2 regions of the Streptomyces sp. NPDC059003 genome follow, and region 2 is predicted to be linked to the other one. Evidence: predicted binding sites of a transcription regulator. Region 2 holds the regulator's gene; the other holds the start of a gene.
What was found. Region 2 encodes HspR, which represses chaperone genes until heat shock. Its sites were predicted from a motif close to TTGAGNNNNNNNNNCTCAA; they were not measured.

Region 1: lon (endopeptidase La) is a predicted target of HspR. The motif match lies at 9,191-9,209, and genes of this name have one in related genera.

Annotation. Positions count from the first base shown of each region.
Region 1 covers NZ_JBHYJH010000157.1:4,192-18,554, forward strand. Annotated here, with positions in the region: gene ACFWZ5_RS36220 (nitrate- and nitrite sensing domain-containing protein) at 1-1,943, opposite strand, end outside; gene ACFWZ5_RS36225 (hypothetical protein) at 2,385-3,230, shown strand; gene ACFWZ5_RS36230 (hypothetical protein) at 3,483-4,838, shown strand; gene ACFWZ5_RS36235 (MarR family winged helix-turn-helix transcriptional regulator) at 4,945-5,439, opposite strand; gene ACFWZ5_RS36240 (lysozyme) at 5,806-6,654, shown strand; gene lon (endopeptidase La) at 6,751-9,168, opposite strand; gene ACFWZ5_RS36250 (GNAT family N-acetyltransferase) at 9,403-10,104, shown strand; gene ACFWZ5_RS36255 (hypothetical protein) at 10,191-10,805, opposite strand; gene ACFWZ5_RS36260 (PadR family transcriptional regulator) at 10,786-11,193, opposite strand; gene ACFWZ5_RS36265 (rhomboid-like protein) at 11,790-12,455, opposite strand; gene ACFWZ5_RS36270 (hypothetical protein) at 12,484-12,615, shown strand; gene ACFWZ5_RS36275 (spermidine synthase) at 13,034-13,780, shown strand; gene ACFWZ5_RS36280 (response regulator transcription factor) at 13,847-14,363, shown strand, end outside.
Region 2 covers NZ_JBHYJH010000136.1:12,504-26,866, reverse strand. Annotated here, with positions in the region: gene dnaK (molecular chaperone DnaK) at 1-941, shown strand, start outside; gene grpE (nucleotide exchange factor GrpE) at 941-1,648, shown strand; gene dnaJ (molecular chaperone DnaJ) at 1,682-2,872, shown strand; gene ACFWZ5_RS34165 (heat shock protein transcriptional repressor HspR) at 2,877-3,332, shown strand; gene ACFWZ5_RS34160 (hypothetical protein) at 3,479-3,988, shown strand; gene ACFWZ5_RS34155 (LuxR C-terminal-related transcriptional regulator) at 4,369-5,394, opposite strand; gene ACFWZ5_RS34150 (LuxR C-terminal-related transcriptional regulator) at 5,508-6,527, opposite strand; gene ACFWZ5_RS34145 (MBL fold metallo-hydrolase) at 6,941-7,918, shown strand; gene ACFWZ5_RS34140 (hypothetical protein) at 7,923-9,020, shown strand; gene ACFWZ5_RS34135 (XRE family transcriptional regulator) at 9,166-9,966, shown strand; gene ACFWZ5_RS34130 (hypothetical protein) at 9,971-10,375, shown strand; gene ACFWZ5_RS34125 (helix-turn-helix transcriptional regulator) at 10,400-11,380, opposite strand; gene ACFWZ5_RS34120 (helix-turn-helix transcriptional regulator) at 11,377-12,366, opposite strand; gene ACFWZ5_RS34115 (hypothetical protein) at 12,716-13,063, shown strand; gene ACFWZ5_RS34110 (pyridoxamine 5'-phosphate oxidase family protein) at 13,219-13,632, opposite strand; gene clpB (ATP-dependent chaperone ClpB) at 13,787-14,363, shown strand, end outside.

The DNA of each region.
Region 1 (14,363 bases), on a different contig from region 2:
TCGGCGCCCGCGAGCACGAGGAGGTTCTCGCTGTGGCGGCGCGTGACCGTGGCGAGGTGGTCGAGCTTGAAGAGCGTGGCGAGCCGGTCGGGGTCCTGCTCGCGCTCCTCCAGGTGCTCGATGACGGCGAGCTGGCGCTCGACCAGGCCGAGGGTGCGCAGGGCGAGGTTCACGAACGTGCCGTGGATGCTGCGCCGCACCCGCTCCAGGTTCGTGGCGGCCTCGGCGAGTTCGGCGCGCAGCGCGTCGCGCTCGTCGGCCATCGCCTGCCGCGCGTCGGCCATCGTCTGGCGCTGCCCGATGAGGTGCTTGCGGTCGGCTTCGAGCGTGGTGAGCCGCTCCTGGAGGGCGAGGGCGTGACCGTGCAGCGCGTTGACGGAGCGTACGACCGCCGCGAACTCGTCGTCGCGGCCCTTGAACCGCACCGGCTCCTCGGTCGCGGGCGCGGCGGCGACGCGGGCCGAGCCGATGCGCAGGGCGGCGAGCGGGCGGGTGAGCGAGCGGGCCGTGGCCGTGCAGACGCCGACGGCGACGAGCAGCAGCACGCCGACGAGCGCGATGCGGAGCTCCAGGTCCGTGACGTCGTCGTCGCGCAGGTCCGCGAGGCTCTTGGTGCGGGCGGCGGCGAGCGCGTTCTCGGCGCCGCGCATCGCCTCGATGCGGGCGGACAGCGCCGTGTCGAGCTTCGTGCGGTCGATGCGCTGGTCGGCGGCGGACAGCGCGGGCTCGTCCGTGAGCCGGTCCAGGTACTGCTCGGCGGTGGTCACCTCGGAGCCGGTGACCGTCGACTCGTAGGTGGCGCGGTCCCTGGCGGGCGCGGCGTCCTGGAAGTCGGCGAGGGCGGCGAGCTCGCGCACGTGCGCCTGCTGGGCGGCGGCGCTCAGGTCGTCGCGGCGCTCGGTCCGGTCGGTGGACTCGCTGCCCGCCGTGGGCAGGCCCGTGACGGGGTCGGTGGTGGCCGGGCGGGGCACGGCGAGCGCGGCGAGGAGCAGGCCGCGCGCGGCGCCCGCCTGGTCGACGGCGTGGTCGAGGTCGGCGAGCGCGAACCCTCCGGAGCCCGCGCGCGGCGGCAGCTTCTCGGCCAGTTCGCGGGTGAGGCCGTGGAGTTCGGTGATGGCCTTCGCGTACGCCTTGTGGGCGTCGATGGCGCTGCTCTTGCCGGTGAGGGACGCCCTGCGGACGGCGGCGAGGTCCGCGAGGTCGCGGCGGAGCCCGGCGGTCACGGAGCTGTTGGTGCTGGCGTCGGCCGCCGCCTCGCGCAGCTCCTCGATCTGCCGGTCCACGCGGGCGCTGCGGCTCTCCGACAGGCCCTTGCCGTCGGGGCGGCCCGCGGCGACGTACGCGGTGACCTCGTCGCGCTCGTCGGCGAGGGAGTGGCTGAGCGTGACGGCCTGCTGGGTGAGCTCGGAGAGCGTCACCAGGCTCTGGGAGTCGCCCAGTTGACCGGACGCGCTCACGATGGCAGGCGCTCCGGCACCGGCGACGGTGGCGGCGACGACCGCGACGGACACGATGAGGCGGGTGCGGACGCGGGACTTGGGGGGTGCGGTGGGGGCCGGGGCGGGGATGGTGCGGGCGTCGACGTCGGTGCCTTTGAGGGGCTCGGGGGCCTGCTCGGGGGTCCGCTCGGGGGCCTGGGGGTTCTCGGGGGTCCTGGGGTTCTCGGGGGTCCTGGGGTTCTCGGGGGTCCTGGGGTTCTCGGCGGCCTGGGGGTTCTTGGCGGCTGTGGGGTTCTGGGCGGCCCTCGGGTTCTGGGTGGCCCTCGAGTTCTGGGGGGCCCTGGGGTTCTCGGTGGCCGTGGGGTTCTGGGTGGCCCTGGGGTACTCGGCGTTCTTGGCGCCGTCGGGAGACGTGGCCGTGGGTCTGCGAGCCGTGCCCTGCGGAGACGGCGCGCCCTCCGCGACAGCGGTCCCCTGGTCGCCGGGGTCGCCCGGGGGCGTCACGCCAGGCTCCGCCCCTCCCGGGGCCGTCTGGCTGCCTTCGCGCCGAGGCCGCATTTCTTGCACCGGTGCTCGCATTCCTGTTTTCGTCTGCCCTAGGGCCCGGGTGACGATCCGTCAACGCGAGCGCTCCCGGCCCGGATCCTGACCTTGCCAGACGATTCCAGTGCCGGTACGCGGCAGTCTCGCATCGTCTGCCTGGCCACCTGAAGGAGTGAACATCGACTGGGAGTTGGCGGGCAAGTCACGCTGCGTGGCTTGCGGGCTCCGTGCGGTGTGCCGGTTGGACGTCTGTGGGCGGCTTTGGCAGGATGCGCCGCCACACCCCGTCGGAGCCGATTATTCCGGCCGAAATGCGACGCCCCGCCCGCGGCCGCCGCATCGGTCCGCGCCATGTCTCCGCGCCCACGGGACGCCCGTGCGGCACTCGGGCAGACTGGCCGAATGCGCATAGAACTCGCCACCGACCCCGGCGACCCGGACCGCCCCAACGAGGACTACGTATCAGTAGCGCTGCCCGCGTCGGGGCAGGGCGGATCACTGGTCCTGCTCGACGGCGTGACGCCGCCGTCCGACGGCGCCGGCTGTCTGCATTCCGTCCCCTGGTTCACGGCCCGGCTCGGCGGCGTACTGAGCGAACTGTCCGTTTCACTCCGGGATCTGACGCTGCCTGAGATCCTGGCGACCGCCATCTCCCGCACCGCGGACACCCACCGTGACAGCTGTGACCTTTCTCACCCACGCACCCCTCAGGCAACCGTGGTCCTCGTGCGGTGGGACGCGGAGCGCGTCGAGTACCTGGTCCTTTCCGACTCGGCGCTGCTGATCGCGGGCCCCGGCGGCGAGGTGGACGCGGTCCTCGACGGGCGGCTCGACGAACTGCCCGCCGCCGTCCGCGACCTGCGCGACGCCACGCGGGCGCTGCCGCGCGGCTCGGCCGAACGGCAGGCGAAGGGCCGCGAGTACGCGGCGGCCGTCGAGGCCCTGCGGAACGCGGAGGGCGGCTTCTTCACCGCCGCCGCGGACCCCTCCGTCGCGGCCCGCGCCATCACCGGCGAGCGGCCCCGGTCCGCCGTCACCGCCGTCGCGGCACTGACGGACGGGGCCGGGCGCTGGGTCGAGACGTTCCGCGAGGGCGACTGGGCCGACTGCCTCGCCCTGATGCGCAAGCACGGACCGCAGGAACTCGTCGACCGCGTACGGGACCTGGAGACGGCGGACCCGGACGGCGCGACGTTCCCGCGCGGCAAGCGGCACGACGACGCGGCGGTGGTGTACGCGGAGCTGTAACGGCACCGCGTTTCGGCGGCCGCCCGCCGGGACAGTAAATGCGCGGGCATTCAATTCAGTAATTCCCCGACTGATCTCCAGGGCGGCTGATCTCCAGGGCGGCTGATCTCCAGGACATTTCAACTGGCCCAGAGATCAGGAATTCTTCCTTGAAATCCCGTTCAGGGGCAGGGAAGGATCTGCGGACGAGGGAAACGCATGGTCAACTCCGGCCGTGCGCCCACGTATGCAGAACGCACGAAGGAGAATTGAATGTCCCGGCGCATGGCGGTCATCGCGGGCTCGGCGCTCGCGGCCGCGCTGGTGCTCAGCGGCTGTGGTTCGAGCGACGACGAGGACGGAAGCGACAAGGGCGGTTCGGATGCGGCCGCCGCCGAGGCGAAGGTGCTGGCCGAGGTGGCACAGCCGAAGGTCCCCGAGATGGCCGGTGCCATGGGCATGTGGACGACGGACAGGAATTTCGTCAAGGCCGGGCTCAAGAAGATATCCGGCTATCCGCTGGCCGGCGGAAAGGCCGAGTGGGAGGTCCCGCTCGCCGGCGAGGTCTGCTGGTCGTCGCAGGAGCCGACGAAGGACGGAAAGATCGCCGTCCTCTACCAGGACGCCAAGGACGACCCCGCGGTCTGCAACGAGGTCGGCGTCGTCGACCTCGCCAAGGGCAAGCTGCTCTGGCACAAGCAGAGCCTCAGCGAGTACGGCAGCGCCGAGATGTTCGACGAGGTGACGATCGGCGGCGGCACGGTCGCCGCGGCGGGCACCGGCGGCGGCGCGGGCTGGAAGCTCGACGGCACGCCGCTGTGGAAGCCGTCCGACGAGGCCTGCGGCGTCGAGGGGTACGCGGGCGACGCGACCAAGCTGATCGCGGTCCGGGACTGCGGTACCGCCGACAACCCGAAGCTCCAGGTCGAGACGGTGGACCCGACGACGCAGAAGGCGAAGTCGACGTACAGGCCGCCGCAGGGCACGGAGTACGTGCACGCGGTGTCCCTCGACCCGCTGGTCCTGGCCGCCGACGACGGCGACTCGCAGGGCGGCAGCGGCGTCTCGCAGTTCGTCACGGTCGACGACAGCGCGGCGCGGGGCAAGGAGCTCAGCCGGATCTCCGCGGGCGGCGGCAAGCACGGCAAGTTCGACGCCGACTGCCCGGCCACCGAGGTCACGGGCTGCGCCAAGCTCGCCGTCAGCAAGGAGCGCAACGCCCTGTACCTGGGCACGAACGACCCGGCGAGCAGCGCCTCCGAGGCCAAGAACGACCTGGTGTCGTACGACCTGAAGACCGGCAAGCAGCTGCGCAGGACTCCGGGCTCCGACGTGGGCCGTCTGGTGCCGGTGGGCGTCGACGAGAACGGCAAGGTCATCGCGTACCAGGAGGCCAATATCGTCCGCGAGGAGGGCGGCGCCGTCTGGCAGGCCGACCCCGCCACGCTCAAGCCCGAGAAGGTCCTGCAGAACCCGTCCGAAAGCTATGAGATGGAAGCCCGCTTCGAGACGGACCGCCGCGTGCTCTATGCCGGAAAGCGCCTCTATCTGGGCGCGGACCATGTGACGGAACCGTCGGACGTCTATAAGACGCCGCAGCCGCTGGCCGTTGTCATCGGCGAGAAATAGGCCGATAAATGGGCCAATGAATGAGTGTGTGCCGGAGAACGGTGTACTGGAGAGCGGTGCCCTGGAGAACGAGGCACCGGAGAGCGGTACACCGGAGAGCGATGCGCTAGAGCTCGGCGCGGGAATTCAGCTGGCCGAGCAGCCGGGCGAGCTCGGCGACTTCCTTGCGGTCCCAGCCGGAGAGCTGTCGGACATATCGCTCACGCCGCGCACTGCGCACCGTACGGAACCTCTCCCGGCCCTCCTCCGAGAGCCGCACGAGCCAGGCCCTGCCATCGGCGGGGTCTGGCTCCCGCGCGACCAGGCCCAGCTGTTCGAGGGCCCGCAGCTGCCGGCTCATCGTGGCCTTGCCGACGCCGATGAAGGCGGCCAGGTCCGTGGCGCGGCGCGGCCCCGTCTCGTCGAGGAACGCGAGCAGCCCGTACGCGGCCGGCTCCAGGTCCGGATGGACCTGGCGGGCCATCTCGCCGGACGAGGCCCGCGCCCGGCGGAGCAGCAGCGTCAACTCCCGCTCAAGGGCGAGGAACTCGTGGTCCACACCACCGCTCGCCCCCGGCCCGCCCGCACCGGAACGACCGCCGTGGTCCGCGTCCTCACGCATGTCAGCACCCCTGCCGCACTTTCCCGATCCTGAAAGTTTCCGCCGACCGCGGCCATCGCCGCAGCTCGCCCAGTATTTCGCAGGCGTAGACCAACGGCGGCCACCTGAGCCTCTTCCCTCAACCGGGTCTACGTGCGTAGCGTCATTACTGACATGTTCACACCAGTCACTGGTGACCTGAGGATCTGATGACTTGGTGATCCAGCGATCCAGCGATCCGGCGATCCGGTGACCCAGCGATCCAGTGACCTGATGGCATGTCGACAGGTCCCCCACCGAGTCCCGCGCGCCGTGCACCGCGACGAGCCACACTCACGGCCACGCCCACGGCGCACGCGACTCCACGAGGCCTTTCGGAGGCACGTCATGCCCGTGCACAGACCTGGCATCTCCCACAGCCGACACTCCGCGACCGGCATCCTCCTCGCAGTCCTGTCCGCCCTGTCCCTGCTGCTCGCCCTTCCGGGCGCCGCGGGGGCCGCGGACACCGCCGACGGTGACGACATCCCGCCCCGCGGCAGCGCCCGCATGGGTCAGGGCGTCATCGAACACGACGGTCAGGGCGGTCTGCCCAGCGGCGGCGGCGCCGTCCAGACGGAAGGCGTCGACGTCAGCAGCCACCAGGGCAACGTCAACTGGTCCGCACTGTGGAGCAGCGGCGTGAAGTGGGCCTACGTCAAGGCGACGGAGTCCACCTCCTACAAGAACCCCTACTTCGCGCAGCAGTACAACGGCTCGTACAACGTCGGCATGATCCGCGGCGCCTACCACTTCGCCACGCCCGACACCTCCAGCGGCGCGGCGCAGGCCAACTACTTCGTGGACAACGGCGGCGGCTGGTCGCGCGACGGCAAGACCCTGCCGGGCGCGCTCGACATCGAGTGGAACCCGTACGGCGCGACCTGCTTCGGCAAGTCGCAGAGCGGCATGGTCAGCTGGATCCAGGACTTCCTCAACACCTACAAGGCACGCACCGGCCGCGACGCCGTGATCTACACGGCCACCAGCTGGTGGAAGCAGTGCACGGGCAACTACGGCGGCTTCGCCTCCGCCAACCCGCTGTGGATCCCCCGCTACAACACCTCACCCGGTGAACTCCCGGCCGGCTGGGACTTCCACACGATCTGGCAGTACACCTCGTCGGGCCCGATCGTCGGCGACCACAACAAGTTCAACGGCGCCTACGACAGGCTGCAGGCCATGGCCAACGGCTAGCCCCCTCTCGCGTGCCGCGAGGCCCGGGACCCCCAGGGGCCCCGGGCCTTCACTTCCCCACCGCGTCCGTCACCCCGCGGCGGGAACCTGTCGCGCTCAGGCGGCCGCCGGAACCTTCAACTCAGCGGGCGCAAGCGCCAGTTCGAGCACCTGCCGGACGTCCGTCACCGCGTGCACATCGAGCTTCTCCAGGACCTCGGCCGGGACGTCGTCCAGGTCCGGCTCGTTCCGCTTCGGGATGACCACCGTGGTGATCCCGGCGCGGTGCGCGGCAAGCAGCTTCTGCTTGACGCCACCGATCGGCAGCACCCGGCCCGTCAACGACACCTCGCCGGTCATCGCCACGTCCGTCCGGACAAGCCGCCCGCTGAGCAACGACGCCAGGGCCGTCGTCATCGTGACGCCCGCACTCGGCCCGTCCTTCGGAACCGCGCCCGCCGGGAAGTGGATGTGCACACCCCGGTCCTTCAAGTCGCCCACGGGCAGCTCCAGTTCGGCCCCGTGCGAGCGCAGGAAGGAGAGCGCGATCTGCGCGGACTCCTTCATCACGTCACCGAGCTGTCCGGTGAGCGTGAGCCCGGCCGCCCCCGTCTCCGGGTCGGCGAGCGAGGCCTCGACGAACAGGACGTCGCCGCCCGCCCCGGTCACCGCGAGCCCCGTGGCCACGCCGGGCACCGCCGTGCGCCGCTCGGCCGGGTCCTGCGCCGACTCCGGCACGTGGTGCGGCCGCCCGATCAGCTCCCGCAGATCACCCTCGCCGACGGTGAACGGCAGCTCCCTGTCACCCAGTTCGTGCTGTGCCGCGACCTTGCGCAGCAGTCGTGCGACGGCCCGCTCCAGGTTGCGCACGCCCGCCTCGCGCGTGTACTCACCGGCGAGCTTGCGCAGCGCGCTCTCGTCGATCGTCACCTCACCGCCGCCGAGCCCGGCCCGGTCGAGCTGACGCGGCAGCAGGTGGTCACGGGCGATGACGACCTTCTCGTCCTCGGTGTACCCGTCGAGCCTGACCAGCTCCATGCGGTCGAGCAGCGCCTCGGGGATGGCCTCCAGAACGTTCGCCGTGGCGAGGAACACCACGTCGCTCAGGTCGAGCTCGACCTCCAGGTAGTGGTCGCGGAAGGTGTGGTTCTGCGCCGGGTCGAGCACTTCGAGCAGCGCGGCCGCCGGGTCGCCCCGGAAGTCGGAGCCCACCTTGTCGATCTCGTCCAGGAGCACCACCGGGTTCATGGACCCGGCCTCCTTGATGGCCCGTACGATCCGCCCGGGCAGCGCCCCGACATACGTACGCCGATGCCCGCGGATCTCCGCCTCGTCACGCACGCCACCGAGCGCGACCCGCACGAACTTGCGCCCCATCGCATGCGCCACCGACTCGCCCAGCGACGTCTTGCCCACACCGGGCGGCCCCACCAGCGCGAGCACGGCACCGCCACGACGGCCGCCCACGACCCCCATGCCGCGGTCCGCCCGCCGCTTGCGCACCGCCAGGTACTCCGTGATGCGCTCCTTCACGTCCTGCAGGCCCGCGTGCTCGGCGTCGAGGACTTCCTGGGCGCCCTTGATGTCGTACGCGTCCTCGGTCCGCTCGTTCCACGGCAGCTCCAGGACGGTGTCCAGCCAGGTGCGGATCCAGGAACCCTCGGGCGACTGGTCGCTCGCCCGCTCCAGCTTCTCGACCTCCTTGAGGGCGGCCTCGCGCACGTTCTCCGGCAGGTCCGCGGCCTCGACCCGCGACCGGTAGTCGTCGGACTCGTCCTCGCCGTCCTTGCCGTTGAGCTCGCGCAGCTCCTTGCGCACGGCCTCCAGCTGGCGCCGCAGCAGGAACTCGCGCTGCTGCTTGTCGACGCCCTCCTGGACGTCCTTGGCGATGGACTCGGCGACGTCCTGCTCCGCGAGGTGCTCCCGCAGCTGCTCGGTGGCGAGCTTGAGCCGGGCCGTCGGGTCCTCGGTCTCCAGGAGCTGAACCTTCTGCTCGGTGGTGAGGAACGGCGAGTACCCCGAGTTGTCGGCGAGCGCCGAGACGTCGTCGATCTGCTGCACGCGGTCGACGACCTGCCAGGCACCGCGCTTCTTCAGCCAGCTCGTGGCCAGCGCCTTGTACTCCTTGACCAGCTCGGCGGTGGCACCGGGCAGCGGGTCGGGCACGGTCTCCTCGACCTGGACGCCCTCCACCCACAGGGCCGCGCCCGGCCCGGTCGTGCCGGCCCCGATCCGCACCCGGCCGCGGCCGCGGATCAGCGCGCCCGGGTCACCGTCCGCGAGCCGGCCGACCTGCTCGACGGTGCCGAGAACGCCGGTGCCCGCGTACGTCCCGTCGATGCGCGGAACAAGCAGCACCTTCGGCTTGCTGCCACTTCCACTGGACCGAGCGGCGGCCTGGGCGGCCTCCACCGCGGCGCGTACATCGGCATCGGACAGGTCGAACGGCACCACCATGCCGGGCAGCACGACCTCGTCGTCGAGCGGCAGCACGGGCAGGGCGAGCGAGGTGTACGCCGTGGACTCAGCAGCCATGATCTCCCCTTCGGCATTCAAGTTGAGCTGTACCGACTCAATGCTCATGAGCCTGCGAATGTTCCCTCTGCCTTGTTCGCTCTGAGCGATCGCCTCTGTCGCACCCGAAATCCAGGTCAGTAACATCCCTTCATCAAGTTGACCTATTACACGTCATGGCCGCACCTCTCGGGCACTCATTACCGGTCGGCCGTTTCAGGGGTTCAGGGGTTCAGGGGTTCAGGGAGGGCGGCCATGAAGGGTGTCGACGGCATCGAGGGCGCAGCGGGTCTGTGGGGCGACGAGGTCGTGCGGGCGTGGGTCGACGGCTGGGTGGTCTCGCGGGGTGCCGCCCCGCCGATCGTGGAGCCGTGGGGGTACACGATCGACGTCGGCCAGGCGAAGCACCCGTCACGTCACGTCTTCGGCGCGGCGAACGCGGGCGTCCAGGAGGCTGACGTACGCAAGGTCGCCGCATCGGCGACGGGGGCCGATGTGTGGCTGAAGATCTTCGACGCGCCGGATCGGGTGGCGCCGTGGCTGGGTCCGGAGTGGTGGCTCGATCCCGAGGAGGGCTACTTGATGACGGTGCCGCTGTCCTCGGCCGCACCGCACGATCTGGTCGCCCCGGATGGCTACCGGCTGCGGACCTGGACACGGGGTGGCGTCATCCGTGTCGCGGTGACCACGGCGGACGGCGACTGGGCGGCGCGCGGCCAGATCGCACCGACGGGTCGCACGGCGGTCGCCGACCAGATCGAGACCTCGCCGGATCACCGCCGCCGGGGCCTGGCCAGCCTGGTGATGCGGACGCTCACCACCGCGGCGGTCGAGCAGGGCTCGGAGCTCGGCGTCCTGGCCGGAACCGTGGAGGGGCGGGCGCTGTACGAGGTGCTGGGCTGGCAGGTGGTCGCCCGCCTGACGAGCGCGCGCCGCAAGGGTCCGACGGAGTCCTGAGCGTTCCGTTCCGCCGGTCGATGCGCGACTGTCGGGCGATGTCCGCCCGCCGTCTACCGTCTGCCGCGCACCTCCCCGCTTGCCCCTCAGTCGACCGCGGGCTCGGCCTTTCTCGCGCGTATGTCCACGACGGCGTAAGGCAGTCCGGGGGCGAGGAACAGCAGCGTGCCCCACAAGGGCAGGTGGAACAGTGCTTCGTCGCCGATGGTCCAGGAGGCGAGCAGGGCGACGGGCAGCGAGGCCAGGCCGGCGATGAACCACCCTCTGAAACCGAGACCCCCTCGCCGTATCTCCCAGGTGACGGCGCCTGCCGCCAAGGCGATATTGAAGGCGACGCGGGGCGCCTCGACCGACAGGACCAGGGTCCGGTCGAAGAGGTGTGCGAGGAGCAGCAGCGAGCCGAGCACGAAGGGGGTCATCGCCGCCATGCGCAGGAGCCTCAGGTGCAGTGGGGTCCGTGCCCGCGCCCAGGCGGCGGCGAACGCCTTCACGTCGGGGCCGACCACGTCCTGCGCGGTGCGGCCCGCGGCGGCGGCCTCTTCCAGGTGGGCGGCCAGCTCGGCGAGCATCTCGCGCACCGAGGCCTCGTCGACGCCTCGGTACTCCCAGTTGCTTCGGCAGACCGCCAGGACGCGCTCCCGGGTCATCCCGGTGTCGCGCTCCGGCGCCAGCTCCGTCTTGTCAGTCGTCCCGTTCGTCATCTCGCGCTTCCCCCATGTCGCGATTCCGTGTTTCCGTTTCGCCCTGCAAGGTCCTGGAGACCGCCGCCGTGAAAGCGCTCCAGGTGACGCGGCCCCCGGCCAGCTCGGCGTGGCCCGCGTCCGTGAGGCGGTAGTACTTGCGCGGCGCCCCGCCCGCCGCGGACGGCGCGCGATAGGAGTCGACGAGCCCTGCTCGCTCCATGCGGGCGAGCAAGGGGTAGATGCTGCCCTCACTCACCAGGTCGAGGCCGCTCTCCGTGAGGGCCTCCACGAACTCGTAGCCATACCGAGGTCGTTCGGCGATGAGCGCGAGCAGGCATAGGTCGAGCACCCCGCGCAGCAGCTGGCTGCGGCGCTGGTCGTGCGACGCGGACAGCTCCTTTGCCATGCGGTACAAGATAGTCGAGAAGTATCTTGCGGCGCAAGAGTCTTTCGCGAAACTACGTGAATCGGCTTGCGGCCGCACGAAATCGTGGAGAACGCCGGGTCGGGAGTGCCGGATGAGGGCTGCCGTCCTGGCCGGAACGGAACGCCGGCGCGGAGCACCGACGCTGAACGCCGAGGCAGATCTCAGGACGCGGGCCGCCGGGGAGCAGAGCAGGAGCAAGCGCGAGCGCGAGCCGCTGGAGAAGGGAGCGCAAAGGAGGAAAAGGCAGGGCAGGCGGACCGGTCAGAGCGAGCCCGCGAGGCAGTGGGAGCAAGCCTGCGGGCCGGTCGGAGCGAGCTTGCGGGCCAGATCAGAGCGGGCCCGCAAACCAGTCGGGCAGCCCCGCGCAAATCCGGGCGAGCCCGCCAGGCCGACGCATCAGGCCCTCAGACCCTCAGGCCCCAAGCCCGCGGCCCCTCATCAAGCCCGGAAGCCCGGAAAGCCCGGAAGCCCCCAGCCCCCCAAGCCCTCAGCCTTTCAAAGCGGAACGCCCCTGCCCTCAAGGCCGGAGGCCCCCGCCTCAAGGCCGAAGGCCCCGTCCTCAAGCCCGAACCGGGCTACGCCACCTCGCCCCGCCGCGCTCCGCCCCGCCGCGCTCCACCCCGCAGCAACGGCCACGTCGCGACGCCGACGGCGAACGCGAGCAGATGCCCCCAGTTGGTCATCGGGTCGGTGAAGGCGACGAGGTCGTCGACAAGCATCGCGCCGAAGCCCGCGAGGAGCACCCAGCGCAGCCACGGCGTGAGGACCCCGGCGAGCGCCCCCACGCTCGCGGCCACCCCGAAGCTGATGCCGTAGTCGAGCCGGTGCAGTGAACTGCCGGGCAGATGTCCGGCGAGGACCGAGAGGCCGACCGGGATCTCGGTGGCCAGCGTGGCGACGACGTGCCCGAGCACGAAGACGCCCGCCGCGCGCAGGCTTCCGACGCGGCGCTCCAGCGCGGTGAGGACGAACAGGAATCCGATGGCGTACGGCGACGTGATGCCGCCCGCGACCCACAGCGCGCTGGCGACCAGGACGAACACGGGCCGGTCCGCGAGGTGCGCGACGTCCGTGCTCGACCCGTGGTGCAGCGAGGCCACCAGCGACGGGTCCGCGTGCTCGGCGAGCACCGAGGTGACCACGAGGACGACGGCGTACCCGAAGGTGAAGGGCGTCCCGACGGGCGTCGGCAGCAGTCGCCAGGGCCGCACCCCCCGAAGCCGGAGCGCAGCGGCGCCCACGGAACCGTACGCGGAAGGAGTGGCAGTCGTGCGTATGGAGGCCGGCGTGGAGGCGGCGGCGGAGGTGGCGGCGGCACCCGAGACGGCGAGCGGGCCGGAGGCCGCGACCGACGCGCCCTCTCGCGCCGGTGCCCCCTCTCGCGCCGACGCCTCTCCGTGACCGGTCCGACCGGACCCGGCGCACACCGACTCCCCATGACCGAGCCTGTCGGAGGCGGCCCGCACGCGGCGCCCGCCCCCCTGCCGGGGCACCGCGTTCAGCGTTCCCACCCCTTCAGTCAAGACGGCACCCCCGACCGCCGCGGCGTCCTCGCCCGCGGCGGCATCCCCGTCAGCACCTGCGGCGGCACCCCCGCCAGTAACCCGCTCAGTCCGGTTCACGCTGGGGCGCTCCTTCCGTCGGGGACCTTGCATCACGAATAGATCACGGCCACGCTTCACTGATCGTTCCCACGCTGTCTATGACCGACGCCACGTGAGACGCGTCTCACAGGAACTCACAGCAACCTCATCACATTCCGTGACGTCCCGCACGCCCGTCCGCCCCACCGGAGGGACGGGGGAGGAGGATGACCGGCATGCACACTCCGTACCGACCCGATCCCCCCGTGGTTCTCGACCGGCGCGAAGGCCCCTACGGCGAAGTCGTGCTCCGCCGCCACGGAGACCTGCTGCAGATCATCGCCAACGGCACGTTCCTCATGGACACATCGGACGGCCGCTCCGAACGCCTCCTCGTCGACGCCGCGTACGACGCGCTCGACGGCCTCCCGCGCGCGGGAGACGCCCCACGGCCCAGCGTCCTCATCGGCGGCCTGGGAGTGGGCTTCTCGCTCGCCCACGCCGCCGCCGACGCCCGCTGGGGCCGCATCACCGTCGTCGAGCGCGAGCAGGCCGTCATCGACTGGCACCGCGAAGGGCCGCTCGCGGAGCTCTCGCGCCGGGCGCTGGCCGATCCGCGCACCGAGATCCTGCACGCCGATCTGGTCGCATATGTCACCGGCCCATTCGCAAGCGTCAACACCTCGTCGGTTCCGGATGCCGACGCCTCCCCGGCCACGTACGACGCCCTGTGCCTCGACATCGACAACGGTCCCGACTGGACCGTCACACCGGACAACGACAGCCTCTACTCCCCCACCGGTCTCGCCGCTTGCAAGGCCCGCCTGAACCCCGGCGGCGTCCTCGCCGTCTGGTCCGCGCAGCCGTCACCCGCTTTCGGCTCCGCTCTACGGAATGCCGGATTCCAACAGGTACGTACGGAAGAGATCCCCGTTGCCCGGGGCGTACCGGACGTGGTGCATCTCGCGACAAGGGCTGCGTAGCCGAGGTGCCGTCACGCCCCGTACTCTGCTGACCGGACACCAAGCGATCACGTCAGGGGCGGGGCGATGGAGCAGACACACACCTCCCACAACAGCGCCACGGCGGCAATGCCGGGAGCTCAGCGCCGGGTGCTGGTCGTCGAGGACGACCCGACGATCGTGGACGCCATCGCGGCCCGGCTGCGCGCCGAGGGTTTCGTCGTGCAAACGGCGGCGGACGGCCCGGCCGCGGTGGACACCGCCCAGGCATGGCAGCCCGATCTACTGATCCTCGACATCATGCTGCCCGGCTTCGACGGCCTGGAGGTCTGCCGCCGCGTGCAGGCCCAGCGCCCCGTGCCGGTGCTGATGCTCACGGCGCGGGACGACGAGACGGACATGCTGGTCGGGCTCGGCGTCGGCGCGGACGACTACATGACCAAGCCGTTCTCGATGCGCGAGCTCGCCGCGCGCGTGCACGTGCTGCTGCGCCGGGTCGAGCGGGCGGCGCTCGCGGCCACGACGCCGCGCAGCGGCATCCTGCGCCTCGGCGAGCTGGAGATCGACCACGCGCAGCGCCGCGTGCGGGTGCGCAGTGAGGACG
Region 2 (14,363 bases):
GTGGCTCCACCCGCATGCCCGCCGTCGCCGAGCTCGTCAAGGAGCTGACCGGCGGCAAGGAGGCCAACAAGGGTGTGAACCCGGACGAGGTCGTCGCCATCGGCGCCTCGCTCCAGGCCGGCGTCCTCAAGGGCGAGGTCAAGGACGTCCTGCTCCTCGACGTCACCCCGCTGTCCCTCGGCATCGAGACCAAGGGCGGCATCATGACGAAGCTCATCGAGCGGAACACGACGATCCCGACCAAGCGGTCCGAGATCTTCACCACCGCCGAGGACAACCAGCCGTCCGTGCAGATCCAGGTCTACCAGGGCGAGCGCGAGATCGCGGCGTACAACAAGAAGCTCGGGATGTTCGAGCTGACCGGTCTGCCGCCGGCCCCGCGCGGCGTGCCGCAGATCGAGGTCTCCTTCGACATCGACGCCAACGGCATCATGCACGTGACCGCGAAGGACCTGGGCACGGGCAAGGAGCAGAAGATGACCGTCACCGGCGGCTCCTCGCTGCCGAAGGACGAGGTCGACCGCATGCGCGAGGAGGCCGAGAAGTACGCGGACGAGGACCACAAGCGCCGCGAGGCCGCCGAGTCCCGCAACCAGGGCGAGCAGCTGGTCTACCAGACCGAGAAGTTCCTCAAGGACAACGAGGACAAGGTCCCGGCCGAGGTCAAGACCGAGGTCGAGACCGCCGTCGCCGAGCTGAAGGAGAAGCTCAAGGGCGACGACTCGGCCGAGATCCGCACGGCCACGGAGAAGGTCGCGGCCGTCTCCCAGAAGCTCGGCCAGGCGATGTACGCCGACGCGCAGGCGGCGCAGGGCGCCCCCGGCGCCGAGGGCGCGGCCCCGGGCGCCGAGGCTCCGAACATGTCGAAGGACGACGACGTCGTGGACGCCGAGATCGTCGACGACGAGAAGCCCGGTGACGCGAAGGGCGGCGCTGCCTGATGACGGAGGAGACCCCGGGCTTCGGCGACGACGCCGAGAAGTCCGACGTCCCCTCCGGCGCCACCCCTGACGAAGCGGCGCCGAAGGCCGCCGAGCCCTCCGCGAAGGAGGGCCCGGCGGCCCCGGCCGGGGACGCAAGTGCACAGACGGCGGGCCTGACCGCCCAGCTGGACCAGGCACAGAAGGCGCTCAGCGAGCGCACCGCCGACCTCCAGCGGCTGCAGGCCGAGTACCAGAACTACCGCCGCCGCGTGGAGCGCGACAAGGTGACCGTGAAGGAGATCGCCGCGGCGAACCTCCTGACCGAGCTCCTGCCGACGCTCGACGACGTCGGCCGCGCCCGTGACCACGGCGAGCTCGTCGGCGGCTTCAAGTCGGTCGCCGAAGCGCTCGAGACCGTCGTCGCCAAGATGGGTCTGCAGCAGTTCGGCAAGGAGGGTGAGCCCTTCGACCCGACGATCCACGAGGCCCTGATGCACTCGTACGCTCCGGATGTGACGGAGACGACGTGCGTCGCGATTCTCCAGCCGGGGTATCGCATCGGCGAGCGGGTCGTCCGCCCCGCGCGCGTGGCGGTGGCCGAGCCGCAGCCGGGCGCGCAGACGGTGAAGTCCGACGCCGCGGAGGGCGAGGGCGAGCAGCCCGCGTCCGCCCAGGGCACGGACGAGGCCAAGGACAAGGAGAGCGGTGGCCCGGACGAGGGCTGACGTCTCGACGACGAGGAAGGAGGGACGTCGGGGATGAGCACGAAGGACTTCATCGAGAAGGACTACTACAAGGTCCTCGGCGTCCCCAAGGACGCCACCGAAGCCGAGATCAAGAAGGCGTACCGGAAGCTCGCCCGCGAGAACCACCCGGACGCCAACAAGGGCAACGCGAAGGCCGAGGAGCGCTTCAAGGAGATCTCCGAGGCGAACGACGTCCTCGGCGACCCGAAGAAGCGCAAGGAGTACGACGAGGCGCGCGCCCTCTTCGGCAACGGCGGGTTCAGGCCGGGCCCGGGAGGCCCCGGCGGCGGCACGTTCAACTTCGACCTGGGCGACCTCTTCGGAGGCGGCGCCCCGGGCGGCGGTGGAGCGGGCGCCGGCGGCTTCGGCGGCGGGCTCGGTGACGTCTTCGGGGGCCTGTTCAACCGCGGTGGCGCGACCACGGGGACGCGTACGCAGCCGCGCCGCGGCCAGGACATCGAGTCCGAGGTCACGCTGAGCTTCACGGAGGCGGTGGAGGGCGCGACGGTTCCGCTGCGCATGTCCTCCCAGGCCCCCTGCAAGGCGTGCTCGGGCACGGGTGACAAGAACGGCACGCCGCGCGTGTGCCCGACCTGCGTCGGCACCGGCCAGGTCTCGCGGGGCGGCGGCGGAGGCTTCTCCCTCACCGACCCGTGCGTGGACTGCAAGGGCCGCGGCCTGATCGCCGAGACCCCCTGCGAGGTGTGCCACGGCAGCGGCCGCGCCAAGTCGTCGCGGACGATGCAGGTGCGCATTCCCGCGGGCGTCAGCGACGGCCAGCGCATCCGGCTCCGCGGCAAGGGCGCCCCCGGCGAACGGGGCGGCCCCGCCGGTGACCTGTACGTGGTGGTGCATGTGGACGCCCACCCGGTCTTCGGCCGCAAGGGCGAGAACCTCACGGTCACGGTGCCGGTGACGTACGCGGAAGCGGCGCTCGGCGGCGAGGTCAAGGTGCCCACGCTCGGGGCCGCCCCGGTCACCCTCAAGCTGCCGCCCGGCACGCCGAACGGCCGCACCATGCGGGTCCGCGGCAAGGGCCCCGCCCGCAAGGACGGCACGCCCGCCGACCTCCTGGTGACCGTCGAGGTCACGGTGCCGACGAGCCTCACGCCCGCGGCGCAGGAAGCCCTGGAGGCGTACCGGAAGGCGACTGCGGACACCGATCCGCGGGCAGAACTGTTCAAGGCCGCGAAGGGAGCGTGACCTCATGGAGCGGGACGGCCGCCGACGCAACCCGTATCAACTGACGGACGAGACCCCGGTGTACGTCATCTCGGTGGCGGCCCAGCTCTCCGGTCTCCACCCGCAGACCCTGCGCCAGTACGACCGCCTGGGCCTGGTCTCCCCGGACCGCACCGCGGGCCGGGGCCGCCGGTACTCGGCCCGGGACATCGAGCTGCTCCGCACGGTCCAGCAGCTCTCCCAGGAGGAGGGCATCAACCTCGCCGGGATCAAGCGCATCATCGAGCTGGAGAACCAGGTCGCGGCGCTTCAGTCACGCGTCGCGGAGCTCTCCGCGGCCGTGGAGGGAGCCGCCGTCGCCATGCAGCAACGTGAAGCGGCGGTGCACGCCTCGTACCGCCGCGACCTGGTCCCGTACCAGGACGTGCAGCAGGCCAGCGCGCTCGTGGTGTGGCGCCCCAAGAGGTCGCCCGAGCAGTAGCGCCCCGAGCAGCAGCGCGGGGCGCGCGGCGCTTGTCGAGGCCGGGTGGTTCCGTACGCGAAGGAAGTCCGCGTACGGAACCGCCCGGCCTCTTCCTATAGTTGGCAGGCTGTTGTGTTCGTGTATCGCGGGAAAGCTGGATCTCCATGGCCATGGTGGGGCTGTTCTGGATCGCCGAAGGCGATGTGTACGTGGGCTCGAAGCCCTCGGGGCTCGCCCCCGGGGTGCGGCTGACGCCCGAGGGCGTCGCCGGGCTCGGGCACAAGCAGGAGGGCCTGTGGCTGTGGGACGACGTGCGCGCCCTGACGGTCGAGGACGTGCCGGTGAAGTCCCTGAAGCGGCAGGTCGGCATGGTCGTCGACATGGCGCTCACGGTGGGCCTCGGCGGCGGCGAGGACGCGCCGTCGATGACGGTGTGCGTGGAGACCGCCGACGAGGAGGCCGAGCTGACGGCGTACGTCGCCACCGCGACCGGCTACTCGCAGCGGGAGTACGACCTGTCCCGGGCGCTGCTGACCCGGCTCACCGAAGGGGCCGCCACCATGCTGACCACGCTCTCGGCGATGGCCGAGTGGGGCCGCGGCCACGAGGGCGGCAGCCCGCGCAGGGTGGAGCGGGAGCGGCTGCTCGCCGCATGGGTCGGCGACGGCGCCTGAATCCCGGCGAGCCCCGGACCCCGCCGGGACCCCCACGTCTCCCGGGGGCCCGGGGCGCCGAGCCCTGAGCGCCCCGGCCGACCACGGGGCGCAGTCGGGCCGGGGCGACCTTAGGGAAGCGCGACTCTGCGGGGGGAGACCACAACAGAGCCACATGGAAGCGGGAACCGGGCCGGTTCCAGTACCGGAAGTGGGACTGGGCCGTTCCCCGCTGCCGTCACCACGATGCAACGTGGCGCCCACGCTCCGCTACCGTCATCTTGTTGCGGTGCAAGGGGCGGAGGCAGGGGCAAAGCCCGTTAAGTCCGGACCTTCGATCATTTGCTGTCCGGAAGTCTCCGCACGGAAACGGCACGGGAACGGCACCGGAACGGCACGGTTCAGCCACTGTGGCGCAGGATGCCCGACCGGCCGATGAGGTAGCCGAGCTGGGTGCGGCTGCTGCTGCCGAGGAGCGTGGACAGCTTGGCGATGTGGGCGCGGACGGTGCGTACGTTCATGCCGAGCCGGTCGGCGATGTCCGCGTCGGTGAGGCCCTCGGTGAGGAGCTCGGCGATGGCGCGCTGCCGCGCGGTGACGCCGTTGCGCACGGGCTGCGGCGCGGCCTCCGGGAACATGGGCGTGGCCAGGCGCCACAGCCGGTCGAAGAGGCCGCCCAGATAGCCGACGAGGGCGGGCGCGCGGATCTGCAGCGCCACCGTGAAGTGCCGGTCGGCCGGGATGAACGCCACCGCGCGGTCGAAGACCACGAGCTGCTCCGTGACTTCGCTCAGGGTCCGCACCTCGACGTCGCCCTCAAGGCGTTCGAAGTGCGCGATGACGGGGAAGGCGTGCCGGGTGGTGTGCTGGTACAGCGTGCGCATGCGGCAGCCGCGGGAGAGCAGGGCCTGTTCGCGGGGCGGTGTGGCGCCGAGGTCCGAGATGGGGCGGAAGCCGCCCGGCTGGATGGTGAGGACCTCCCGCGTGCAGTCCGACACGGCCCGCTCGATGGCGGCCGTGATGCCGGGCAGGCCCGTGAGCGTGGTGAGGGCGCCCTGCCGCCGCGTGGGCGTGGGCGGCGGGGCGCTGGAGCGGTCGGCGCCGAGCGCGAGGAGGGGCTGGAAGGCCCGCGCGAGGTCCGCCTCGCGCCGCCGCTCGTACGCCACTTCGTCCTCGACGCTCCGCAGCAGCCGGCCCAGGAGGGCCGCGGGCTCGCTGGGCAGCAGCCACTGCATGTCGTCGACGTCCGGGTGCAGCAGGCCGTGGTCGACGAGGCAGGGGAGCGGTTCGGCGTCCCGCGCGTGCAGGCGGCCCTCGCGCAGCGCCCGGCCGTAGAGGACGGAGCCCGCCGCGCACAGGGTGTCCCTTCCGTGGGGCTGGTGCTCGTCCAGTCCGAGTTCGTCCGGTCTGTGTTTCTCCAAGGACATGGTGTGGTGTTTCCTCCCCGTTGGAACTGCCCGTCGTCGGGACCGGGCGGTGACGTAAGGAGTGACGCAGGAAGAGGCGTCGCGGGGGGCCTCGCAGCGGGCCTCGCGGCCGGCTACGGGTTCTGCTCCAGAATCCCCGACCGCCCGATGAGATAGCCGAGCTGGGCCCGGCTGTGGCCGCCCAGGGTGGAGCTGAGCTTCGCGATGTGCACGCGGACGGTGCGGACGTTCATGCCGAGGCGCCCGGCGACCTCCGAGTCGCTGAGCCCCTCCGTGAGCAGGCGGGCGATCGCCCGCTGGACGGGCGGGAAGGCCTGGGCGGACAGGCGCGGCGTGTGCCTGCGGTACAGCGGGTCGGCGAGCCGCCACAGCACGTCGAAGGCCGTCACCGCATAGTTGACCAGGGCGGGGGAGCGGACCTCGAAGGCGATCTCGCCGGTCGCGACGGCGGGGAAGAGCGCCACGTCCCGGTCGAAGACCAGCAGGCACTCGGGGATGTCGTCGAGCGTGCGGACCTCGCACTCGACCAGCGACCCGGCGACGGGGTGCGCGAGCGCGGGCAGCTCCCCGCCGACTTCCTGCGGCCGGGCGAGCGCGCGGATGTGCCCGCCGCGGGCGGCGAACTCCGCCAGGCGCCAGGGCTCGTCGTGCGGCAGCAGCCGCGGCCGGAAGGCGTCGCGCGGATGGATGCCGAGGACCTCGCGGGACGCCGAGGCGAGGGCCTGGCACACCGCGTGCCGGATGCGGGGCATCCCCTGGAGCACCGTGACGCCCGCCGCCGTCAGGTCCGGGGGCCGGTCGGGCTCCAGGCTCAGGAACGGCTCGAAGGCGTCGGCGAGGCGGGCCGCGCGGCTGCGGCGCTGGGCGACGCGCCGCTCGATGTCCTCCAGGAGCCGGGCGATGCCGACCACCGGGGCGGTGGGCCGCAGCCACGCACCGCCGTCCTGCTCGGCGTGGTCCGGGCGTTCCGGGCACAACAGGCCCGACTCGACCAGACACGGCGCCGCGGCGGCGGACTCGCGGCGTATCCGGCCCTCTTGAAGGGCCCGCGCGTACACCTCGCGGCCCGTGTCGCACAGATCCCCTGGTTCGTGCGGCGCGTGCCCCCCAGCGGGCGCCACTACGTCCTGCACCTGCTCCCCCTGCCCGGCTCGCCTGCAGTGATCGCGCGCGTGACGACGGTCGGACGCCACGCGTGAAGGGTCATCCTTGTCAACGCGGCATCTGATATCAAGGCGGCGCCAAGGGGCCGGGCGTCCCCCAGCTTCCCATTCTGGCGTCGGCAACCCGCCTTTTCGGATGGGAATTTATCTCTAGTAATTCCGCTCCAGATATTCAACGATCAATCATGCCGCCGGCTCGCTCTCGGAGCCGACGATGCGTCAATTGGACTGTGTAGCAGGGCAGTTGAGGGCAGTCGTCCCGTATGTCGTCGGTGGCGGGCCGCAGTCGGGGCCGCCAGGACCCGTCACGGCGGCGCTCCGCCACCCCACGTGTGGTGTTCACCACAGTCGGTGAAGGCGCGGTCGCCGAGGAAGATACGGTCATGGACCTTCCCGTGGACCTCACCGTCCTGTCCGACGACGGCCTGTACCTGTGGGCGCCGCGCGGCGCCGCCGGAGCGTGGGGCCTCGCCAACTGTCTCCTCATCGGCTCGCGCGACGAAGCGGCGCTCGTGGACACGCCGTACGACGCGCGCATGACCCGCGCGCTCATCGCGGCGGCCGCACGCGTGCTGCCCGAGGGGACACAGGTGCGCACGGTCGTCAACACGCACGCCAACGGCGACCACTGCTACGGCAATTCGTTCTTCCCCGGCGCCGAGATCATCAGCACGCGCGCCAGCCTGGAGCGGCACTGCCACGAGATCACGCCGCAGCAGATGCAGTACCTGGTGCACGCGAGCGACCCGGCCGACCCGCTCGGCTGGTACGCCCGCGAGCGCTTCGGCGCCTACGACTACTCCGACGTCACGGTGGTCCCGCCGACGGCGACCTTCAGCGGCTCGTACGACCTGCGGGTCGGCGACGTCGACGTCCGGCTCGTCGAGGTGGGGCCCGCGCACACCGCGGGGGACCTCGTCGTGCACCTGCCGGGGCAGGGCGTGGTGGCGGCGGGCGACGTCGTCTTCCCCGACGACCACCCGGTGCACTGGGAGGGGCCGCTCGCCGAGGTGGTGCGGGCCTGCGAGACGGTCCTCGCCCTCGACGCCGACCGGATCGTCCCCGGGCACGGCGCCGTCATCGGACCGGACGGCCTGCGCGCCCACATCGCGTACCTGCGGGAGCTGGAAGGCCTGATCCACGAGCGGCACGCGCGGGGCCAGGGCGCCTACGAGGCCGCCGACTCCATCCTGGCGGGCGGATTCCACCCGCACCTGGGCGCGCCGGAGCGGGTCGTGATGCTGACCTTCATCGAGTACCACCACCTCGCCGCGACCGGCGCGCCCCCCGACATGGCGGCCCTCGCGAGCCACGCGGCGCGCTGGGCGTACGACCAGCGGCACGTCTCCACCCCCGCTTAGCCCGATGGCGTACGTCAGTCGCCCAGGGACGGCCAACGCCCGGCATGAAGTCACCGTGGAGCAGCTGGCGGACCACATCGCGCGCACCTGGCCGCGCCACCCGCAGCTGCGGGCCTTCCTCGCGGCCGCGCGGGACATGGCGGGACAGCGGCGGCGGTACGTCAGGGCGCCGGGCGCCGAGGTGGGCGTACCGCCGGATGCGTACGCGCCGCCCTCCGGGCCGTACGCGGACACGGACTCCGGCAGGACCGTGCCCGCCGACGCGGATCCCGAGCTGTGCGCGCTGCGGGCCGAGGTCGTCTTCGCCGAGGCCGCGGAGCTCGCCGAGCGGGCGGGCCTCGCGGCGCTGAAGGAGGCGGGCATCAGCGCCGACGACCTCGGCGGGATCCTCACGTTCCAGGGCCGCGGCGTCGCCGCCCCCGGCCACGACACCCACCTCGTGGACGCCCTCGGCATCCCGGGCGAGGCCGCCCGGATGCCGCTGGCCACCACCGGCGGCGCGCACGCCATCGGCCTCGCCGCCGCCCTCGTCCGGCCGGGCCGCCCGCTCCTGGTCGTCGGCGTCGACGTGCTCGGAGCGGCCCACGCGCGCGGCAACGACCACCTCAACTCCATGCTGCACCGGCTCCTGCTCGCCGACGGCGCCGCCGCGGCCGTCGTCAGCGCGGAGCCGCTCACCCGGCCCGGCCTGTTCGTCGAGGACGGCTGGAGCTACGTCCACCCCGGCGCCGACATCGACCACCAACTGCGCGCCCACGAGGAGGGCTTCCACTTCGACGCGCCGCAGGACGCCGCGAAGGCGGTCGCCTGCGTCCTCGCCCGGCTGCCCTGGCGGCAGGGCGCCGAGCCGCTCGACTTCGCCCTGGTCCACCCCGGCGGCCCGCACTACCTCGACGCGGTCGTCGACTCGGGCCTGTGCCCGAACGCCGCGCTGCGGCACGCCCGCGCGACCCTCGCCGAGGACGGCGACACCGGCGGTTCCGCGGTGCTGCGGGTCCTCGCCCGTACGTACGACGACCCGCCGCCCGTGGGCGCGCGGGGGCTGCTGCTCGGGGTCGGCCCGGGGATGTGCGGGGCGGCGTCGCCGGTGCGCTGGGGCTGACGCGGCGGGCCCGGGTCCTGAAGTGCGGCGTGATTACGATCTGTTGGTCACCGACTCTTCTGGGTTTATGGTGCTGGCACCGTGCCGGTGACGTGCCGCGATCACGCGCGAGGGGGGAACGCGAGGGGGAAGGGGTGCAAGGACCGTGGACGAGGACGGACTTCGCCGAATACTGAGACGACTGCGCTCCAGAATCGCCCCGGAGGAGGTGGGTCTCCACGCCCAGCCCTCGGGCCGCCCAGGACCGCGGGTTTCGGGGCTCGCCCAGTCCGACATGGACATCCTGATGAACCGTGCGGTCGGTACGTACCATCGCTTCGAAAGCGGCAAAATGCTGCCGCGCGACGACTATCTGCGTCAGGTGGGCCGCATCCTGCGCATGACCGAGGACGAGTTCACGCAGGTCTACCTGCTCTGTCTCGGCCAGCGGCCGCCGCACGCCCTGGACCCGAGCGGCGGCGTCACGATGGCCGCGGCGGCCGCCTGGCAGCGCGCCGTGAACGGCCAGCGGGAAATCGCGTACGTCAATAACGTCCAGTGGGATCTCGTGGCCCACAACCAGCCGTTCGCCGATGTCTTCGAGAACGGCGTGCCCGAGAACACGATGCGCTGGATGGCGCTCTCCGACGAGGCCCGCGACCACATTCTGACCGACTGGGAAACGCGGTGGGCGCCCGGTCTGCTCAACCAGGTCAGACTCGCCCACATACAGAACCCGGAAAACCGCTCACTCGCCCGACTGCACCGGGACATCACCCGCGACAAATACGCGGGCCCCATCTACGAGCGCAGCACCGAGGTCTACATCCATCCCGACGGTGACGTACGCCCGCTGTACCACCCCAGGAAGGGCCCCGGCCTCATCACGATGGTCGTCTCGGAACCGGCGAGCTCCCGCGGGTCACGCCATGTGGTCCTGCTCTTCGACCCGCTCCCCACGTCGTGAACGTATGGATGAGAGCAGCGAGATGAAGGACCGCACCACGGCCCCCGACCAGGCCGCCCCCCTCGCTCCCGCCCGCCTCGCCCCGGTGGTGCACACCATCGCCGGTGACCTCAACGGCCGCGGCTACCCCGTCACCTGGGTCGTGGACCGCCAGCACCTCGTCGGCGACTTCCCCCTCCAGGTCGTCGCCAAGGTGTCCGTCGTGCGCGTCCTCAACATCGCCTGCACCGGCAGCACGCGGGACGCCCGCGCGCCGTCCTGGCGCGTGACGATGGGCCGCCCGTCGTCGGTGCGCTGGGAACAGACGGCCGTCCTCGACCTGGGCGCGGACGGCCTGAACGGGGAGCGCGTGGTGCGCGAGGCGCTCCTGGCCCTCGGCCTGCCGCTGCAGCGGGCCATCTACCACTAGCCGCCGGGCCGTACCGTGCCGCGCCTACTGCCGCTGGTCGACGATGCCGGACTGGCCGATCAGATAGCCGAGTTGGGCGCGGCTGCCGCTGCCGAGGATCGCGGCGAGCTTGGCGATGTGCTCGCGGGCGGTGCGGACGTTCATGCCGAGCCGGGCGGCTATCTCGCTGTCCGTGAGGCCCTCGATGAGGAGCTCCGCGATGGCGCGCTGGCGGGTGGTGACGCCGTTCTCGGAGGGGAGCTGCGCGGGGTGCGGGTACATCGGGGTCGCCAGGTGCCACAGGCGCTCGAAGGTGGTGATGAGGAAGTCGACGATGGCGGGCTGGCGTATCTCCAGGGCGACCGTGCGGTCCCTGCTCGCCGGGATGAAGGCCACGGCGTGGTCGACGACGACCATGCGCTCGGTGACCTCGTTCAGCGTGCGGACCTCCACGTCGCCGTCGAGCTGTTCGTAGTGGGCGAGCGCGGGCAGGGAGTGCCGGGTGGTGTGCTGGTAGAGCGTGCGCATGCGGCAGCCGCGGGAGAGCACGTCCTGCTCGCGGGGCAGGGCGTCGGCCAGGATCTCCGGGGAGCGGGCGCCGCCGGGCTGGACGGTGAGCAGCTGGTCGGTGGCTTCGAGCATCGCGTCGTCGATGGCGGTGTTGATGCGCTCGAAGCCTTCGAGGACGACGAGTTCGGGCGCTCCGGAGCTCGGGAGCCGGCCCGCGTCCACCGCCATCAGGTGCTCGAAGAGCGCGGTCAGCTTCTCCTCGCGGCGGCGCCTGCGGGCGACGTCGTCCTCGATGCGGCGCAGGAGCTGGGTCAGGGCGACGGCCGGTGCCGTGGGGCGCAGCCAGCGCATGTCGTCGACGTCCGGGTGCAGCAGGCCGAAGTCGAGCAGACAGGGGGCGGTGTCGGCGTCCCGGTGCGCCACGCGTCCTTCGCGCAGGGCGCGGGCGTACAGGGTCGAACCCGCCTCGCAGAGTTCGTCGGGGCCGTGCGCGTGCGGGCGGGGCGCGGTGGTCATGTGGGTCTGTCCTGGTCGAGCAGGCCGGACTGGGCGATGAGGTAGCCCAGCTGGGCCCGGCTTCCGCTGCCGAGAGCCGCGGCGATCTTGGCTATGTGGGCCCGGCAGGTGCGGACGTTCATGCCGAGCCTGCGCGCGATCGCCTCGTCCACGTGGCCCTCGATGAGGAGCCGGGCGATGGAGCGCTGCACGCCCGTGATGCCGTGGCTGGACGGCGGGTACGGCACCTCGTCGTAGAGCGGCGTCGCTTGCTGCCACTGCTGCTCGAACACCTTGGCGAGGTACTCGATCAGTGCGGGCTGCCGGATCTCGAGGGCGTCCTGGCGGTCGGCGCGGGCCGGCACGATGGCGACGGTCCGGTCGAAGATCATGAGTCGGTCGATCAACTCTTCCAGCGTCCGTATCTCCACGTTGCCCTGGGACATGCGGGCCGCGTAGGCGAGAGTGCCCTGGCTGTGCCTGACGGTGTGTTGGTAGAGCGTGCGCATGGTGATACCGCGGTCGAGGATGGTCTGTCCACGCTTCAAAGCATCGTTCAGGACGTGCTCGCTGCGACCGCCGCCTGGCTGGACTGTGAGCACCTCGTAGCGGCACTCCTCGGTGGCGCGCTCGATGGCCTCGTTGATACGGGGCTCGCCCTCCAGCACCGTGATGGCGTGCGTAGTCGGTTCGACACGCATGGTGATGGCCATGAATGGCTCGAAGACATCGGTCATTTCGACCGCGAGCCGCCTTCGCTCCTGGATTTCCCGCTCGATGGGGTGGAGTCGTTGCGCCAGTGCCGTGGACGGCGGAACCGGCCTGAGCCAGTCCTCGTCGTCGGGATCGGGATGCAGAAGGCCGGACTCCAGAAGACAGGGTGCCTTCTCGGCCTCGGCACGTGCGAGCCGTCCGTCGCTCAGCGCGCTCGCGTAGAGCCGCGAGCCCTCACCACACAGTGGCGTTGTGGGGTGAGGATGTGTCGGTTTCGCATCTGTTGTGAGCAATTCTCCACCCCCCAGGGTCCTGAACGTGCAGGAACATGATGCATCCACCCTGTGGCTTTGACGTGCTCGATTGAGACATCGTCTTGTTGTGCCGGGGGAGAGGAACCTATCAAGTGAGGACGAAGCCGACCATGTATAAGCGCATGCTTCGCTCGGTGCTTGTCGCCACCCTCTCGGCAGGGTTGGTCTTGGGCGTAGTGGGCTCTCTCGATCTCGGCTGGCATCCGCCGAAGGTGAAGAGCTCCGTTACGGCCGCACCGTCTGACCTCGGCTGGAACATGGCGTCGGAAGGCGACTCGGCCGCACCGCCCGACCTCGGGTGGTACACGGCGTCGGAAGGTGGCGCGGCATGACCACCCCGCCCGACGACCGCACGTTCCGCCGTGAGATGGCCACCGCCTACCGTTCCGGCTGGCACTTCATCGACCTCGTCACCGCGATCCCCCACGCCGGTGACTCGTTGATGGTCACCCTTGTCGGAGAGCCCGTCATCATCGTCCGCGACGACGACGAGGACATCCGCGCCTACCGCTGCCTGCGCCGTCCCCGCGGCGCGCCGCAGCCGGTGAGATGTGCCGTTCGCTACGGCATGGTTTTCGTCAACCTCGACCAGCGTGACCACCAGCTGATCGGGAAGCGGAAGCGGACGGCGTCATCGGCGTCCGACTCCCTCACAGCCACCCCCCGCAGCGCCTGACGCGATTCCCCCGTCGTTGTAAATCGCGCAGGTGCTTCCCCCAGCAGCGGCGCCACCGTGGACCTGAACACGGTGGCGCCGCTGTGGTGTGTGCGGGGACCCCGGGCGGGGACCCGTGCGCGGGCCCGTGCGTGGCCCCTGGCGTGCCCGGGGGCTCAGGCCTTGCCCATCGCCCGGTCCAGGGCGATCTCGATGACCACCCGGTCCGGGTTCACCCGCGGCGTGCGCCCGTACCGCTCCTCGTAGCGCCGCTCCCCCTCCGCGACCCGCGCGGGCTCCGCCGTGATCGTGGCCCGGCCCTCCAGCGTCGCCCAGCGGCGCCCGTCGACCTGGCAGACGGCCACGCGGGCGCCGGGCCCGTCGACGCCCGCCGCCGCGACGACGTGGGCGACCTTGCGGCTCGTCTTGCTGGCGAGGACCCGGGCGAGGCCCGCCTCGGGGTCGTACGTCACGCCGACCGGGACCACGTGGGGCGTCCCGTCGGGGCGGAGCGTCGTCAGGGTGCAGAGGTGGCGCTCCCGCCAGAAGCTGAGGTAGGGGGCGGAGGGATGGTGTGGGTCGATGGCCATGGGGCAGGAACCTAGTCGACTTGGCCTTGAGTGGAATAGACTCAACTTTGTGTACGTTGACTGAGTCAGTTAGGAGGGGCGGCGAGGCCCGCCCCACCGCGCACCACCCGCACCACCCGTACACACCCGTACGCGCAAGGAGGAGAAACCCCACGTGGACGCCGAGCTGACGAACAGGAGCCGGGACGCGATCAACGCGGCGACGAGCCGGGCCGTGTCCGCAGGCCACCCGGACCTGACCCCCGCGCACCTGCTCCTCGCGCTCCTGGAGGGGCAGGACAACGAGAACATCACCGACCTGCTGGCCGCCGTCGAGGCGGACCAGGCGGCCGTGCGCGCCGACACCGAGCGCGTGCTGGCCTCGCTGCCGAGCGTCACCGGATCCACGGTCGCGCCGCCGCAGCCCAACCGCGAGCTGCTCGCCGTGATCGCCGACGCGGACCGGCGGGCCAAGGACCTGGGCGATGATTACCTGTCCACCGAGCACCTGCTCATCGGGCTCGCCGACAAGGGCGGCCCCGTCGCCGACGTGCTCACCGAGCACGGGGCGAGCGCGAAGGGGCTGCTGCATGCTTTCGAGAAGGTTCGTGGGGGCCGCCGCGTGACCACGCCGGACCCGGAGGGCCAGTACAAGGCCCTGGAGAAGTTCGGCACCGACTTCACCGCCGCCGCCCGCGAGGGCAAGCTCGACCCCGTCATCGGGCGGGACCAGGAGATCCGGCGGGTCGTGC